2 regions of the Mesorhizobium sp. M1342 genome follow, and region 2 is predicted to be linked to the other one. Evidence: riboswitches for the same ligand, from Rfam matches in the RefSeq annotation. Region 2 holds a riboswitch; the other holds the start of a gene.
The links. Region 2 has a riboswitch for S-adenosylmethionine ahead of NKH06_RS26410 (O-succinylhomoserine sulfhydrylase). Riboswitches for the same ligand answer to the same signal wherever they lie in the genome.

Region 1 (7,694 bases), on a different contig from region 2:
CGTCGACGGCGTCGAACATCCGCACAAGGCCACGGATGTTCTGGAACAATCGACGGGTCAAGGATCAATTGGACGCTGAACCGCGGTTCAAGGAAGGGCGGTAAAGCGTCTAGCTGTGCCCAACATAGTCGGGCACAGTTTCAATTTTGTCACGAACCATGCCAGTCGCAAAACTGAACTGGCCCCAAAACGCCAAACCATAAAATGCCTGACCGACAATCAGAGAAAAGGGAACCTGCCAAAGCGGCATCCCCGTTTCCCGGGCATGGCCTACGATCCGTCGTGTCGTGCGCCATGACATGGTGAGCCACCGGCTGAAAGACTTGACTATCCGTCGCGCGCGGCTCGGCGAATTGAGCGCAACGAACTTCCGGTCGGCGTCGCGACCTGTAACCAGGGCGCGCCAGTAAAAGAACCGCCAGCCCCGCGGCGAATAGTGATAAACGCGTGCGTCGACATTATGAATTTTGTGGCCCTCCCGCAGCAGTTCGCGCATCAGCAAAGTGCAGGAAACCTTGAAGCCGTTATGTTTTGGAAAAGGATGGCTGACGATCCACTCGCGTCGAAACGCTACATTGTTAGCGTTGATCGCTCGCTTCGAGGCAAATCGCCCGTCTCCACGGGCCATCGGGAAAAACCAGATCAACGCAAACGTTCTTGAAAAGAAATCGTCGTATGAGAGGTATGTATATCCGTTTGCGCAGATAACTTCAGAGTTTTCAAAGGGCTCAAGCAGTCCTGGTAGCCATCCTGGTTCCGCGACCACGTCGGAATCCATAAAGATGACGATATCTCCGTCCGATGCCAGCATGCCGTTGTTCTTCAGGTCGTAATATCGGCCGCCAGGGAAAGCCGTGAAGACGAGTTCGGCAACCTGACCGAGCTGCGGGGCCTCATTCGAAATCTCACGACGCAACGCATCCTCGTCCGACTCTGCTCCCCCGTGAGAAATAACGATCCTTGGTCGCACTAAACCGGTTGCTGAAACCGATGTGATTTCCCGAGCCAAGGCCTTCATCCCAACGCCGATCTCGTCCCAGTCGATCGATTTTGCATTCTCCATTTCGACGACGAGTGAATACGTTGGACGCTCTTGAGCCATATCTGAACCGATCAAGTTATTAGTGCCGATGTGGCTATAACGCTCTCGGCGGGCTGTCAAACCAGCGTGCAATAAGAATTTGTGCTCGTGATCGCCATGGACGGCGATGCGCTTTGATCAATAACATCGCATCTCTGGCGCCCCTGGATGCTTCGTGTTCTCGTACAATGCCGTTCGATCAGATCGAGAACCTTGAGCTCCTCTTTTTAAGAAAACCGCGACGGCAATTGTTGGCATGGAAGTTCGACGTGTCAGAATATTCCGCCAAGAACCGCTCTCTCCACTCCTCATTGATGGTGTCTCGTTGAATATCGAGGCCCGAATCGAGATCAGACCCGGGTTTCAAGACAAGCTTGGCGTCGACCAGAGATGCAGCCCTTTCAAGGCAGGTCCGTGGATGTTCAAGGAGTTCTTCGTATGTCAGTGATAGGAAGGACAATCCGTTTTTTGCAAACCAGACATCCCAGGCCAGATTTTCCAGGATGATTTTTTCAAGCGAGTCCGCGATTGCTTTGCCGTCGTAGCATGGTCTCTTCTGATCGGCCTCGGTAGAGCGGAACCGACCACTCTGACGAGCGCGGGTCCACGAAACTGCTTGACCAACGAGGTCCCCACGCGTCAACCGCATATAGCGCAGCTTTGGAAGGCTTGCGGGGAGATCCACGGTTTTGGCAACCTGTGAAAACTGGCTGGCAAACAGTTTGACCGCGTAAATCCCGGAGGGAGACCGCCCGTCCTTCAGTGCACGCAAAACCTGGGCACGGGGGTCGCGGGGATAGTTCGGCATTTCTAGAACACGGCGGCCCCCGAACCACTCGAGTGGGTTGCCAAGCCCGGTGGCTGCCATCAATCCGGCTAGGTGGTTGCTGCCGCTGCGCGGTGAGGTGCAGATGAGAATTCCGGCTTTCAACCCAGCCCGCATGTCCGGTGGGATTTCAACTGGCAGAGGGCGCCTACGAAAGAGATACATGGCGATCAATATTACCGTTTCAGCAAGAACACTGCCTGCTGGCCGAAGAAGTTCCAGAACCACCACGGCATCGACAGGCCGATCTTCTGCCCGGCAGCGTCGAGGGCGGTTGCCTTCTCGACTGTCGCGCCGAGTTCGTCGCACAGATTGACGAAATCGCGGATGGTGCAGAAGTGGATGTTGGGCGTGTCGTACCAGGAATAGGGCAGGTCCTTGGTCACCGGCATGCGGCCGTTGACGAACAGCGACAGGCGCACCCGCCAATGGCCGAAATTGGGGAAGGAGACGATGGCGCGGTTGCCGATCCTGAGCAGTTCGTCGAGCACCAGCTTCGGGTTGCGGGTGGCCTGCAGCGTCTGTGACAGGACGACGAAGTCAAAGCCCTTGTCGGGATAGAATTCGAGATCCTTGTCGGCATCGCCCTGGATGACCGAGAGGCCGCGCGCCACGCATTCGTTGACGCCGCGCTGCGACAGCTCGAGCCCACGGCCGTCGACCTGCTTGGTGTCCTGCAGCAATTCGAGCAGCGAGCCGTCGCCCGAGCCGACATCGAGCACGCGCGACTGTGGCGGGATGAGGTTGGCGACGACCTCGAGGTCGACGCGCTGGTCGCGGTTGACGCTCATGGCTTCGCCCCCTGCCTGGCGCACGATCCCGATCCGAAAAGCCTGCAATTTTTCGGGGTCATGCGCTGAGCCCTCTCGCCCGGGCCGCCGAGCCGATGAAGCCGTTTATGGCGGCAAACAGTTCCGGCTCGTCGAGCAGGAATGCGTCGTGGCCGCGGTCGGTTTCGATCTCGACGAAGGATACCGATGCGCCGGCGGCGTTGAGCGCATGCACGATCGAGCGGCTCTCCTCGGTCGGAAACAGCCAGTCCGAGGTGAAAGACACCAGGCAGAAGCGGGTTTTCGTTCCGGCGAAGGCATCGGCCAACCGGCCGCCATGGTCGGCGGCAAGGTCGAAATAGTCCATCGACCGCGTCATGTAGAGGTAGGAATTGGCGTCGAAGCGATCGACGAAGGTCATGCCCTGGTGGCGCAGATAGCTTTCGATCTGGAAGTCGGCGTCGAAGCCGAAGGTCAGCGCCTCGCGATCCTGCAGATTGCGGCCGAACTTGCGGTGCAGGGCGGCTTCCGACAGGTAAGTGATGTGGGCGGCCATGCGCGCCACCGCCAGGCCTTTTTCCGGGCGTTTGCCGTGCTCGAAATATTTGCCGCCATGCCAGTCCGGATCGGCCATGACAGCCTGGCGGCCAACCTCATGAAAGGCGATGTTCTGCGAGGAATGGCGCGCGCCGGTGGCGATCGGCAGCGCCGAGAAGACCCGCTCCGGATAGCTCGATGCCCATTCCAGCACCTGCATGCCGCCCATAGAGCCGCCGAGCACGCAGAACAGCTTTTCGATGCCGAAATGGTCGATCAGCATCTGCTGCGCCCGCACCATGTCGCGAATGGTGATGATGGGCAGGTCGAGCCCATAGGGCTTGCCGGTGGCGGGATTGGTCGAGGCCGGACCGGTGGACCCAAGGCAACCGCCGATGACGTTGGAGCAGATGACGAAGAAGCGATTGGTGTCGATGATCTTGCCGGGGCCGATCAGCACTTCCCACCAGCCAGGCTTGCCGGTCACCGGATTGGTGCTGGCGACGTGCTGGTCTCCGGTCAGTGCATGGCAGACGAGGATGGCGTTGGAGCGGGCATCGTTCAGCGTGCCGTAGGTCTGGTAGGCGATCTGGAACGGTGACAGCAGCGTGCCGGCGTCCAGCTTGAGCGGCTTGTCGGATCCAAAACGCAAAACCGGGCTCGACGGTTGGTCGACCTCGTTGTTGGTTTTGCGGGCACGCAGAACGGCCATGACATCCATCTCACACTTTGAGCCCACGCATCGCGCTTGTCGAAAGTCGATGCCGATCCGGGTGTCCGGCCGGCGCGGACAACAAAAAACCGGCATTGCGGTCGCAAAGCCGGTTACAGGATGCAAACGGCCCTTTAGCAAGTTGTTTAACGTGGCTGCAAGCCGACCGGCCAAATCACCACGGAAGTTCGCACCCCTTCTAGGGCTGTGGCGCGCCGGCGTCAACGACCAGCCTTGGGCGGTGGCTGTCGCCTCTCGACATTGCAGGCCACGGCTTGTATTTCCGCTGCGGCTTCCCTCAGGAAGCGTTCTCGACGGATTTTGCGACATGAGCCAGACACCGGACCAGGCACGTCCAACCCCGCGCGCGGGCATCATGGACATAGACGCCTATGTGCCGGGCAAGAGCACGGCGCCCGCGGGCGTCGCCAAGGTTCACAAGCTGTCCTCGAACGAGAATCCGCTAGGGCCCTCGCCGAAAGCGATCGAAGCCGCGCGCGAGATTGCCGGAAAGCTCGACGTCTATCCAGATGGCACCGCCAGGCGGCTGCGCGAAGCGATCGCCGAGGTGCATGGTCTCAACCCGCAGAACATCATTTGCTCCAACGGCTCCGACGAGATCCTCGGCCTGCTGGCGCAGACTTATCTGGCGCCCGGCGACGAGGCTGTCATCACCGAACACGCCTTCATGGTCTACAAGATCTACATCCAGTCGGCAGGTGCCGTTCCGGTGACGATCAAGGAAAGAGACGAGCGCGCCGATATCGACGCCATCCTCGCAGCCGTCACGCCGCGCACCAAGATCGTGTTCCTGGCCAATCCCAACAATCCGACCGGCACCTATGTGCCTTTCCAGGAGGTGCGCCGCCTGCATGGCGGCCTGCCCAGGCACGTGCTTCTGGTGCTAGACGCGGCCTATGCCGAATATGTCCGCCGCAACGACTATGAGGCCGGCATCGAGCTGGTCGGTGCTGCCCAGAACGTGGTGATGACCCGTACCTTCTCCAAGATCGGCCTCGGCGGAGCGCGGATCGGCTGGATGTATGCGCCGATGCATATCGTCGACGCCATCAACCGCGTGCGGGGTCCCTTCAACGTCAATGCGACGGCGATCGAGGCCGGTATCGCAGCCATCCGCGACCGCGCCCATGTCGAGCGCAGCGTGGCGCACAACGAGACCTGGCTGGCCTGGCTGAGCGAGGAATTCACAAAGCTCGGGCTGCGGGTAACGCCGAGCGTCGGCAATTTCGTCCTCGTTCATTTTCCTGACGATCAGAAGCATTCGGCGGCGGCGGCGGACGACTATCTGACGGCGCGCGGCTATATATTGCGGCGCGTTTCGGGCTATGGCTTTCCCAACGCGTTGCGCATGACCGTCGGCACCGAAGAAGCCAATCGCGGCGTTGTCGCCGCTCTCACGACATTTCTGAAAAGCTAGAACGCCATGACATCACCGATGTTTGAAAAGATCGCGCTGGTCGGCATCGGCCTGATCGGCTCGTCGCTGGCCCGCGTCATCCGCCGCGAGGGGCTGGCCCGTCACGTGGCCATATCAACGCGCAGTGCGGCGACGCTGGCGCGAGCCGAGGAACTCGGGCTCGGCGATAGCTATACCACCGATGCGAAAGAGGCGGTCCGCGATGCCGACCTAGTCGTCATTTCGGTGCCGGTCGGCTCATCCGGCGCGGTGGCCGAGGAAATCGCGCCGGCGCTGAAGAAGGGCGCGATCCTCACCGATGTCGGCTCGACCAAGGCGTCTGTCATCGCGCAGATGCAGCCTTATGTCCCTGAAGGCGTCCATTTCATTCCCGGCCACCCGCTGGCGGGCACGGAAAAATCCGGCCCCGACGCCGGCTTCGCCGACCTGTTCGACAATCGCTGGTGCATCTTCACGCCGCTGCCCGATACCGACGCGGACGCGCTGGAGCGGCTGTCGGAGTTCTGGCGCCGCTGCGGCGCCAACATCGATACCATGGACCCGCAGCATCACGACATGACGCTGGCCATCGTCTCGCACCTGCCGCACATCATCGCCTACAACATCGTCGGCACCGCCGACGATCTGCAGTCGGTGACCAAGTCCGAAGTGATCAAATATTCGGCTTCCGGCTTCCGCGACTTCACGCGTCTTGCCGCTTCCGATCCGACCATGTGGCGGGATGTGTGCCTGCACAACAAGGACGCTATCCTCGAAATGCTGGCGCGGTTCTCGGAAGATCTGGCGTCCCTGCAACGCGCGATCCGCTGGGGGGACGGCGAAAAACTCTTCGACCTGTTCACCCGCACCCGCGCTGTGCGCCGCTCGATCATCGAGGCCGGCCAGGACATCGACGTGCCCGATTTCGGTCGCCAGGCCGTCGAGCATCCCGCGAAGGGCTAAGTCAGTTTCAGGCTGGCCAGGTCTGCGCAACCATGGCCAGCGTCTCGGCCCGGTTCGGCGCACCAAGCCTGCCGCCGAAGCGCAGGCATTTGAGCGCGGCGGCCGCACTGGCAAAGCGCAAAGCCTGCTCGACCGGCATGGCTTCCGCCAGCCCGACGGCGAAGGCGCCGTGAAAGACATCGCCGGCGGCCAATGTGTCGATCGCCTTGATCTTCGGTGCCGCGACATGGCGCACGCAGCCTGCGCGACGGTCGTGCCACCAACTGCCCGCCGCGCCGCCTGTCACTGCGACAAAAGCGTCGGTGCGGCTGGCGAGATCGGCGCAAGCCGTTTCCGGATCGAGCGCCTGGCCGCAGACAATGCGCGCCGCCGTTTCCGAAGCGACGATGTGCGTGGCGAGCGGCAACAGCTGTTCCAGGATCTGCAACGGTGCGGTATCGGCATCGAGGATTGCCGGCCGGCCGAGGGCGCGCGCCGCTCTCAGGGCAAGGGCTGCCGCACCTGGCCAGCGGACATCGACCAGTACGGCGTCGAATGCCGTGAGGTCGGCGACCGGCAAGGCTTCGGGATCGGCCTGGGCAAGCCCGTCATAGAACGGCACGATGATGCGCTCGCCATACGCGTCGACCAGGATCGAGGCCAGCGCCGAGCGGGCGCCTCTGACGCGGCGCACAAAGGTGCAATCGACGCCTTCGGCCTTGATGCCGGCGATGAGCTGGTCGGCGACGGCATCGTCACCCGCGCTCGCCCACAGCGATACCTCGGCCCCCAGGCGATGCGCGGCGCAGGCAGCACTCGTGGCCATGCCCGAGGCGATCTGGACGCCGTCGGAGGCAATGAACTTGCCTTGATGCACGGGCAGCGTCTCGACGCGCAGGATGGTGTCCAGCGTCAAAGCGCCAACGCTCAGCAGCTTCACGGGTCTTGCCATCGCAGCGCTATTCCACCGGCTTGATCTTGCCCAGCGGAATGAAGCCGAGCGAGGCCTTGCCCCTGACCACCTTCAGCGGCATCGACGGTTCGTTGCCGAGCACCGCCAGGGCAGCAAAGCCCTGCTCGATCTGGCTTTTCTGCTCGGGTATGGCGGCGCCGAGAATGGCCGCCACCGCCTTCGGGTCCTTCAGCCTGATCATCAGATCGGCGTTGATCAGGCCCTCGGCATCGACCGAGAGCGGTCCCGAAACGGTGATGCGCGCCGTCCCCGACGACAGGTCGAGGTTGCGGATTTCGATCGCCTGGCCACGAAGGCTCTTCACCTGCGTGCCGATCAACGCGACACCGTTCTTCAGCGTGACGTCGCCACTGGCATCGAGCGCCGGAAGCACGCGCCCGCCAATTGCGTCGGGGTCGATCTCGAGATCGCCGAAACTGCCGAGATAGTCGATATC
Region 2 (7,694 bases):
TGTTTCTTGCGCTCCTCGGTGATGCTCATCGAGGCGATGATGGCGTCGAACTTCTTGGCCTGCAAAGCGGGAATGATGCCGTCCCAATCCTGGGTGACGATTTCGCATTCGACCTTCATCTGCGCGCACAGCGCATTGGCGATGTCGATGTCGAAGCCCTCCACCTTGCCGTCGGCCGTAATGGTGTTGAACGGCGGATAGGCGCCCTCGGTGCCGATCTTGATTTTCTCCGCCGCCTGCGCCGACAAAGAGCCGGCAGCCATCACCAGCATGGCAGCGCCTGCTGCCGATACGATCCATTTTGAAATCTGCATTTTCTTGGTTCCCCTTGCAGTGTTTCGTTTCAAGGTCAGCGTAACCAAGCATGGCGGGGCAGAGTCAGGCAAGCTGAGTCTGGTCGGGACCGAAGGCCATCAATCGATTAGGTCGATTTCAAATTCAGGTAGCCTTTGCCACTTGGCAAATGGATTTGGATCACGCCGCCAATACTCCAGCACTTTGACTGGCTCAACACTCAGGTCGCCGTTCTCGGCATGCAAACCTGCTGGAGGCTCGCCCATTGCCAAAGTCTTCGACCGGGTCAGATGATCGGCTCTCTCAAACTGGGCGGTGTGCCCGCATATCAACTGCAGATATTCAGGACCACCGCGCGCCCGAGCCAATACAAGGAGGCATTCCGTTGGCCTACCATACGCGCCCATGCCTGGACGAAACGGAGCAAAGCGCGGCACGTCATGGACATCCCACCAAATCGGTTTGCTGTCGGTTAGCGATAAGATGTCGTCATAGGGGTCGTTCATTGAACTCACCGCTCTTCCAGTACGAACCATCTCCTGGCCGAGTTTTCACAAGAGCTCCGCCTGATCAAGTATTCAGCGCGCGGCGCGGAAATGCTTGGACAGCTTCAGGCCCTGCGCCTGGTAGTTGGAGCCGAGATCGGTGCCGTAGAGCGCCTGCGGCCGCTTCAGCATATGTTCGTAGACCAGCCGGCCGACGATCTGGCCGTGGTCAAGGATGAACGGCACTTCATGGCTGCGCACTTCCAGCACCGCCCGGCTGCCGGTGCCGCCGGACGCCGAATGGCCGAAGCCCGGATCGAAGAAGCCGGCATAGTGGACGCGGAATTCGCCTACCAGCGGATCGAAGGGCGTCATCTCGGCGGCGTAGAGCGGCGGCACGTGCACCGCTTCCTGGCTGACGAGGATGTAGAATTCATCGGGATCGAGCACCAGTTCGCCGGCGCCGCTCTTGTGGATCGGCTCCCAGAAGTCGACGACCTCCTGGGCCGCGCGCTTGTCGACATCGACGAGGCCGGTGTGATGCTTGCCGCGATAGCCGACCAGGCCGTTCTGATCGCCGTTGAGGTCGATCGACAGCGCGATCCCGCCGCCGGAAATGTTCGGCGGCTCGGTGGCGACCAGCATCTCGGTGCGATGCAGGTCGTGCAACTCGGCTTCGGAGAGCAACGCATTGCCGGTGCGGAAACGGATCTGCGACAGGCGTGAGCCGGTGCGGACCACGATCGGGAAGGTGCGCGGGCTGACTTCCAGAAAGAGCGGGCCATGATAGCCGGCGGCGATCTTGTCGAACTCGTGGCCGCGATCGGTCATGACGCGGGTGAAGATGTCGAGCCGTCCGGTCGAACTCTTCGGATTGGCCGAGGCCGAAATGTCCGCCGGCAGCGCCAGGCTTTCAAGCAAGGGCACGATGTAGACGCAGCCGGTCTCCAGCACCGCGCCCTCGGCAAGATTGATCTCGTGCAGTTGCAGCCGGTCGAGCTTTTCCGAAACCTTGTGGTTGGGGCCGGGCAGAAAGGAGGCGCGCACCCGCCAGGCCTTGTCGCCGAGCCTGAGATCGAGGCTGGCCGGCTGGATCTGGTCGGCGTCGAGCGCACGCGCCGACTTCAGCGCGCCGGACTGGAACAGCGCTGAAATGTCCTGATCGGGAAGAATGCCTGTCTGCCGCAAGGCTCCACTCCTAGGTCAGACGTTTTTCTTGTCGCAGGTTCTTGTCGCAAAACCGTGGAACACTTTTGCGGAACCTGCTTGGTACAAACCTCTTAATGAAGCCGGCAATTGACGCAAGCGCGGTGCGGGTCTAAAGGGTCGTTATCCCGTGGTGATTTGGCCGGTCGGCTTGCAGCCACGTTAAACAAGTCGCTAAAGGACCGTCGGGCCGCAAGGCCGTATGGACCGGTTGCGACTTTCGCGGCCGGTTTTTTTGTGTCTGGAAGAAGAGCGATGAGCACCAAGAAGCACAACTGGAAGCCTCAGACGGCACTCGTGCACAGCGGAACACTGCGTTCCGGTTTCGGCGAAACGTCGGAAGCGATCTACCTCACCCAGGGCTATGTCTACGAAACGGCGCAGGCCGCCGAGGCCCGTTTCAAGGGTGAGGAACCGGGCTTCATCTATTCGCGCTACGCTAATCCGACCGTCGACATGTTCGAAAAACGCATGTGCGCGCTCGAAGGCGCCGAAGACGCCCGTGCCACCGCGTCCGGCATGGCTGCGGTGACGGCCGCCCTTCTGTGCAGCGCCAAGGCCGGCGACCATATCGTGGCGGCGCGTGCGCTGTTCGGCTCCTGCCGCTGGGTGGTCGAGACGCTGGCGCCGAGATACGGCATCGAGGCGACGCTGGTCGACGGCACCGACATCGCCAATTGGGAAAAGGCGATCAAGCCGAACACCAAGCTGTTCTTCCTGGAAAGCCCGACCAATCCGACGCTGGAAGTGGTCGATATCGCCGCTGTCGCTTCGCTTGCCAATTCGATCGGCGCCAGGCTGATCGTCGACAATGTCTTCGCCACGCCCCTGCAGCAGAAGCCCTTGCAGCTCGGTGCCCATATCGTCGTCTATTCGGCGACCAAGCACATAGACGGCCAGGGGCGCTGTCTCGGCGGGGTGATCCTGTCGGACAAGAAGTGGATCGACGAGAACCTGCACGACTATTTCCGCCATACCGGCCCAAGCCTGTCACCCTTCAACGCCTGGACGCTGCTGAAAGGCCTGGAAACGCTGCCGCTGCGCGTGCGCCAGCAGACGGAAAGTGCCGGCCGGATCGCGGATTTCCTGGCCGAGCGGCCGGAGATCGCCCGCGTCATCTATCCCGGCCGCGCCGACCACCCGCAGGCTGATATCGTCAAGAAGCAGATGGCGGGCGGCTCGACGCTGATCTGCCTCGACGTCAAGGGCGGCAAGCAGGCGGCCTTTGCCTTGCAGAACGCGCTCGACATCGTCTTGATCTCCAACAATCTCGGTGACGCCAAGAGCCTGATCACCCACCCGGCGACGACGACGCACAAGAATCTGAGCGACGAGGCGCGCGCCGAGCTCGGCATCGGGCCGGGCACGCTCCGGCTGTCGGTCGGGCTGGAAGACACCGACGATCTGCTTGAGGACATCGCGCAGGCGCTGAAGGCCAGGTAGGGCCTTCAGGCGCCGGACGGCGTCTCCTCCAGCTCGGCCGTCTTGGTGCCGATGGTCATCGCATTGCCGCGCCAGTCGACGGCGCCGCCGAGCCAGCCGCGCCCCCACATCGCCGGAAGGATCAGGTCGCGCGCCATGATCGCCGTGACCATGCGTGGCGACAGGTACCAGCCCTTGGACCAGGCCAGCGCGCACTCGGGAAGGTAGAAGGCTACCAGCACTGCAAGGGCGGTTGCCCAGAGGCTGAAGCCGGCACTGGCCGCGGCAATCAGCGCAAGCACCAGCGGCACCACGGCGCCGGTCAGGATTTCGGGTGCGAAGAACAGAGGGAAAGTGACGCGGCGCAGGCGCGCCCAACGGGCCTGACGCGACCAGATCTCGTCAAAAGAGCGCCGGCCAAGCGGCTGCTCGAAGGGGGCGGCGACGAGATTGACGCGCAGGCCGAGACTGTTCACCAGCTTGGTCGCGGCGGCATCCTCCGCGATCTCGGCGGCCAGCGCGCGGATGCCGCCATTGGCGTCGAGCATCGGCTTGTTCCAGAGCATGCTCTTGCCCTGGGCAAAGCCCAGGCCGAGCGCCTCGCCGGCATATTGCCAGCGCGCCTGCAGCGTGTTGAGGAAAGCGCATTCGACCTCGGCCCAGAAGCCGGCCGGCCGCGAGCCAATCGGCGTCGAGCAGACAAGGCCGGTGCCGGGCCGCCAGGCAGCCATCAGATGCTGGACGTAGTCCCTCGGCATCAGCACGTTGGAATCGGCCAGGACGACCCAGTCGTGCCGCGCCGCCTCCCAGCCCTTGACGCAATTATTGAGTTTCGGATTGGCGCTGATGCGGTCGTCGCCGACAAGCAGCCGGGCCGGCACTTTCGAAAACCGGACGATCGTCCTGTTTATCAATTTGACCACCGGATCGTCGGCATGGGCGACGCAGAAAATCAACTCGTAGCACGGCCAGTCGAGCGAGAAGGCGCGCTCCAGCGTCTCCTGCGTGAACGGCTCGACGCCGCGCGACGGCACGACGATCGACACCGGCCGTGGCTTGCCGGCCGGCGCGGCAATGGCGCGGCGCCGTTTCAGACGCGAAGCGGCGAGCACGATGCTGGCGAGATTTGAGAGAATGAGGGCAGTTGAAAGCGTGGCGGCTATGAGAGTGAGTTCCATCGAGATCCGGTCACTCCAGGAAAACCGGTCCGCCAGAACAATCTGGCTGGCATGACGACCGATTCAACAATTCGACAGAGCGCCCGAGTCGCGCGGCACTGGTCGGCGCACACCATCATTGTCATGTGTCACTTAAATGACATTCTTTGCCGCCACCTGCGGTTCCGTCCGCAATGACAGGACGCGCACCGTTGACCAGCCCGCGTGGAGCGCCGAAAGTTCGACCTAGAGCCTGTTCCATCCCGATTGAACCGGGATGGGGCTCTATCTCTGTTTCTTTGAGCATGATCTTTTCTGAAAACCGGTTCCCACTTTTCAGGATCATGCTCTAGATTGTTTTGGAGCCGCTTATGTATAGCGCCGTCACGCGCAACATCGAAGTGCAGGTCAGGCCGTTCTATCTGGAGGACCGTTCGGATCCCTCGGAGAACCGCTATGTCTGGGGCTATCAGATAACGATCGACAATCAGTCGGACGATTTCGTGCAGCTTCTGTCGCGCTATTGGCACATCACCGACGGCACCGGCCGGGTCGAGGAAGTGCGTGGCCCCGGCGTGGTCGGCGACCAGCCCGAACTCAATCCCGGCGACAGCTACCAGTACACGTCCGGTTGCCCGCTCTCGACACCATCCGGCATCATGGTCGGGCACTACACGATGCGCAACAAGCGGGGCGAGACGTTCGACATCGCCATTCCGGCGTTTTCGCTGGATCTGCCGGGGACGCGGCGGACGGTGAATTGATTTCGCCTCACCGGCCGCGGAGCGGCCGGTGAGGCGTGGTTTTTTTCTCTACTGGGCCGCAAATTCCGCCGGATCGAAATCATATTGCTTCGAGCAGAATTCGCAGGCGACGTGGATGCCGCCGTCTTCGGTGCTGTCCTTGATCTCCTGGGCGGAAAAACCCTCGAGGATGCCGCGGATCTTGTCCTTGGAGCACGAGCACTGGTCGGCGACCGGAACGCCGCCGAAGACGCGCACGCCATGCTCGTGGAACAGCCTGTAGAGCAGCCGCTCGGCGCCGATCGTCGGGTCGATCAGTTCGGTCGGCTCGATCGTACCGAGCAGCGCCAGCAACTCCTGCCAGGAATTGTCGGCCGGATCGTGGATCTCCTCGCGCGGATCGCCATCGCCACCCGGCAGGTCCGGGACGCGCATGCGCTCGGGCGACTGCGGCAGGAACTGCGCCAGGATACCACCGGCGCGCCACTGCTCGCGGGCGCCGCCGGGACCGGGCGTCAAAAGCTTGGCCACCGACAGCCTGAGATCCGTCGGGATCTGCTCCGACTGACGAAAATAGGTGCGCGCAGCATCCTCCAGCGTCTCGCCGTCGAGCTGGACGATGCCCTGATAGCGCTGCGTGTGAGCGCCCTGGTCGATGGTCAGCGCCAGCACGCCGCTGCCGAGCAGCGTCTGCTGGGAGGTTTCGCCGGCCGCGACCAGCGCTTCCAGCCGGTCGGCATCGAAACGCGCATAGGCGCGCAATGCCGAGGGCGTGGAAAAATCGGCGACCAGCATGTCGACAGGCCCGTCGGTGCGGGTCTGCAGGATGAACTTGCCCTCGAACTTCAGCGAAGTGCCGAGCAGCACGGTCAGCACACAGGCCTCCGCCAGCAGGCGGGCGACCGGCTCGGGATAATCGTGGCGGCCGAGGATGGCGTCCAGCATCGGCCCGAGTTGGACCGTGCGGCCCCGCACATCGAGCGGGCCGACCTCGAACGGCACGACGTGATCGTCGCCGGCATAGCCAAATTCGCCGAGTTTGGGGTGATGTTCAGTCACTTGATAGGTTTCCAACATGACAAAGCTCCAGGGCGCGGCCATGCCGCCCTCCGGGGCGCATGCGTCGAAACGCGCTTGATTTGCGTGATGCGGCGCAAATAGGCATCACACCCCCGCAGATCAAGCTCCTGGGGATCAAGCGCCGAGACACTTCAAGCGCCGAGACACCAGGCCAGCACGGCCTTCTGGGCATGGAGCCGGTTCTCGGCCTCGTCGAAGACCACCGAATGCGGTCCGTCGATGACCTCGTCGGTCACCTCCTCGCCGCGATGCGCCGGCAGGCAGTGCATGAACAGCGCGTCCGGCTTGGCCCTGGCCATCAGCTTGGCATTGACCTGGTAGGGCGAGAACACATTGTGGCCGCGGGCGCGATGCTCCTGGCCCATCGACACCCAGCAATCGGTGACGATGCAGTCGGCCTGGTCGACGGCTTCCTCGGGCGAGCGGGTGAAGTGCAGCTTGCCGCCATGCGCCTGCGACCAGTCAATGTGCTTCTGCGCCGGCTCGCTGCCTTCGGGCACGGCAACGTTGAGGTTGAAGCGGAACCGGGCCGAGGCCTCGATCAGCGAATGCAGCACATTGTTGCCGTCGCCGGTCCAGGCGATGGTCTTGCCGGCGACCGGACCGCGATGCTCCTCGAAGGTCATGATATCGGCCATCAGCTGGCAGGGATGGGTGTCGTCGGTCAGTCCGTTGATCACTGGCACGGTGGCGTTCTCGGTCAGCTCCAGCAGTCGCTCACGCGAGGTGGTGCGGATCATGATCGCATCGACATAGCGCGACAGCACCTTGGCGGTGTCGGCGATGGTCTCGGAACGGCCGAGCTGCATCTCGGTGCCGGTCAGCATGATGGTCTCGCCGCCGAGCTGCCGCATGCCGACGTCGAAGGAGACGCGTGTGCGCGTCGACGGCTTGTCGAAGATCATCGCCAGCACCTTGCCTTCGAGCGGTTTGGTGCGCTCGCCGGCCTTGAGGCGCGCCTTTCGCACCACCGCATCGTCCAGCATGAAGCGCAAATCGCCTTCGGAAACGGCGGAAAGATCGGTGAAATGGCGAACTGACATCAGCAATGGTTCCGGGATTACTTCGCCGCGGCGGAAGCGATCGCCTCCGCCAGGCCCTTGGCGCCGGCGCGAATGCGGTTGAGCGCGTCATGGATCTCGGCGTCGGTGACGGTGAGCGGCGGCAACAGGCGAATGACGTTGTCGCCGGCCGGAACCGCCAGCAGGTGCTGGTCGCGCAAGGCCATGTTCACCTTGGTGTTGGGCATGGCGCATTTGAGGCCGAGCATCAGCCCGGCACCCCTGATGTCCTCGATGATTTCGGGA

Region 1: linked by a shared signal. The riboswitch ahead of metX (homoserine O-acetyltransferase MetX) and the one ahead of NKH06_RS26410 (O-succinylhomoserine sulfhydrylase) in region 2 are both predicted to bind S-adenosylmethionine.

Annotation. Positions count from the first base shown of each region.
Region 1 is NZ_JAMYLI010000009.1:173,515-181,208, reverse strand. Features, by position in the region: partial or broken gene NKH06_RS11745 (DUF1330 domain-containing protein) at 1-79, shown strand, start outside; gene NKH06_RS11740 (glycosyltransferase family 2 protein) at 110-1,117, opposite strand; gene NKH06_RS11735 (Stf0 family sulfotransferase) at 1,281-2,135, opposite strand; gene metW (methionine biosynthesis protein MetW) at 2,084-2,698, opposite strand; gene metX (homoserine O-acetyltransferase MetX) at 2,757-3,926, opposite strand; SAM riboswitch at 4,041-4,118, opposite strand; gene hisC (histidinol-phosphate transaminase) at 4,255-5,364, shown strand; gene NKH06_RS11715 (prephenate/arogenate dehydrogenase family protein) at 5,371-6,306, shown strand; gene NKH06_RS11710 (sugar kinase) at 6,314-7,237, opposite strand; gene NKH06_RS11705 (DUF2125 domain-containing protein) at 7,245-7,694, opposite strand, start outside.
Region 2 is NZ_JAMYLI010000031.1:6,405-14,098, reverse strand. Features, by position in the region: gene NKH06_RS26425 (ABC transporter substrate-binding protein) at 1-314, opposite strand, end outside; gene NKH06_RS26420 (hypothetical protein) at 414-800, opposite strand; gene NKH06_RS26415 (2'-deoxycytidine 5'-triphosphate deaminase) at 873-1,967, opposite strand; SAM riboswitch at 2,106-2,183, shown strand; gene NKH06_RS26410 (O-succinylhomoserine sulfhydrylase) at 2,241-3,428, shown strand; gene NKH06_RS26405 (ceramide glucosyltransferase) at 3,434-4,585, opposite strand; gene NKH06_RS26400 (hypothetical protein) at 4,707-4,910, opposite strand; gene apaG (Co2+/Mg2+ efflux facilitator ApaG/CorD) at 4,936-5,328, shown strand; gene NKH06_RS26390 (Hsp33 family molecular chaperone) at 5,377-6,408, opposite strand; gene argF (ornithine carbamoyltransferase) at 6,519-7,430, opposite strand; gene NKH06_RS26380 (aspartate aminotransferase family protein) at 7,448-7,694, opposite strand, start outside.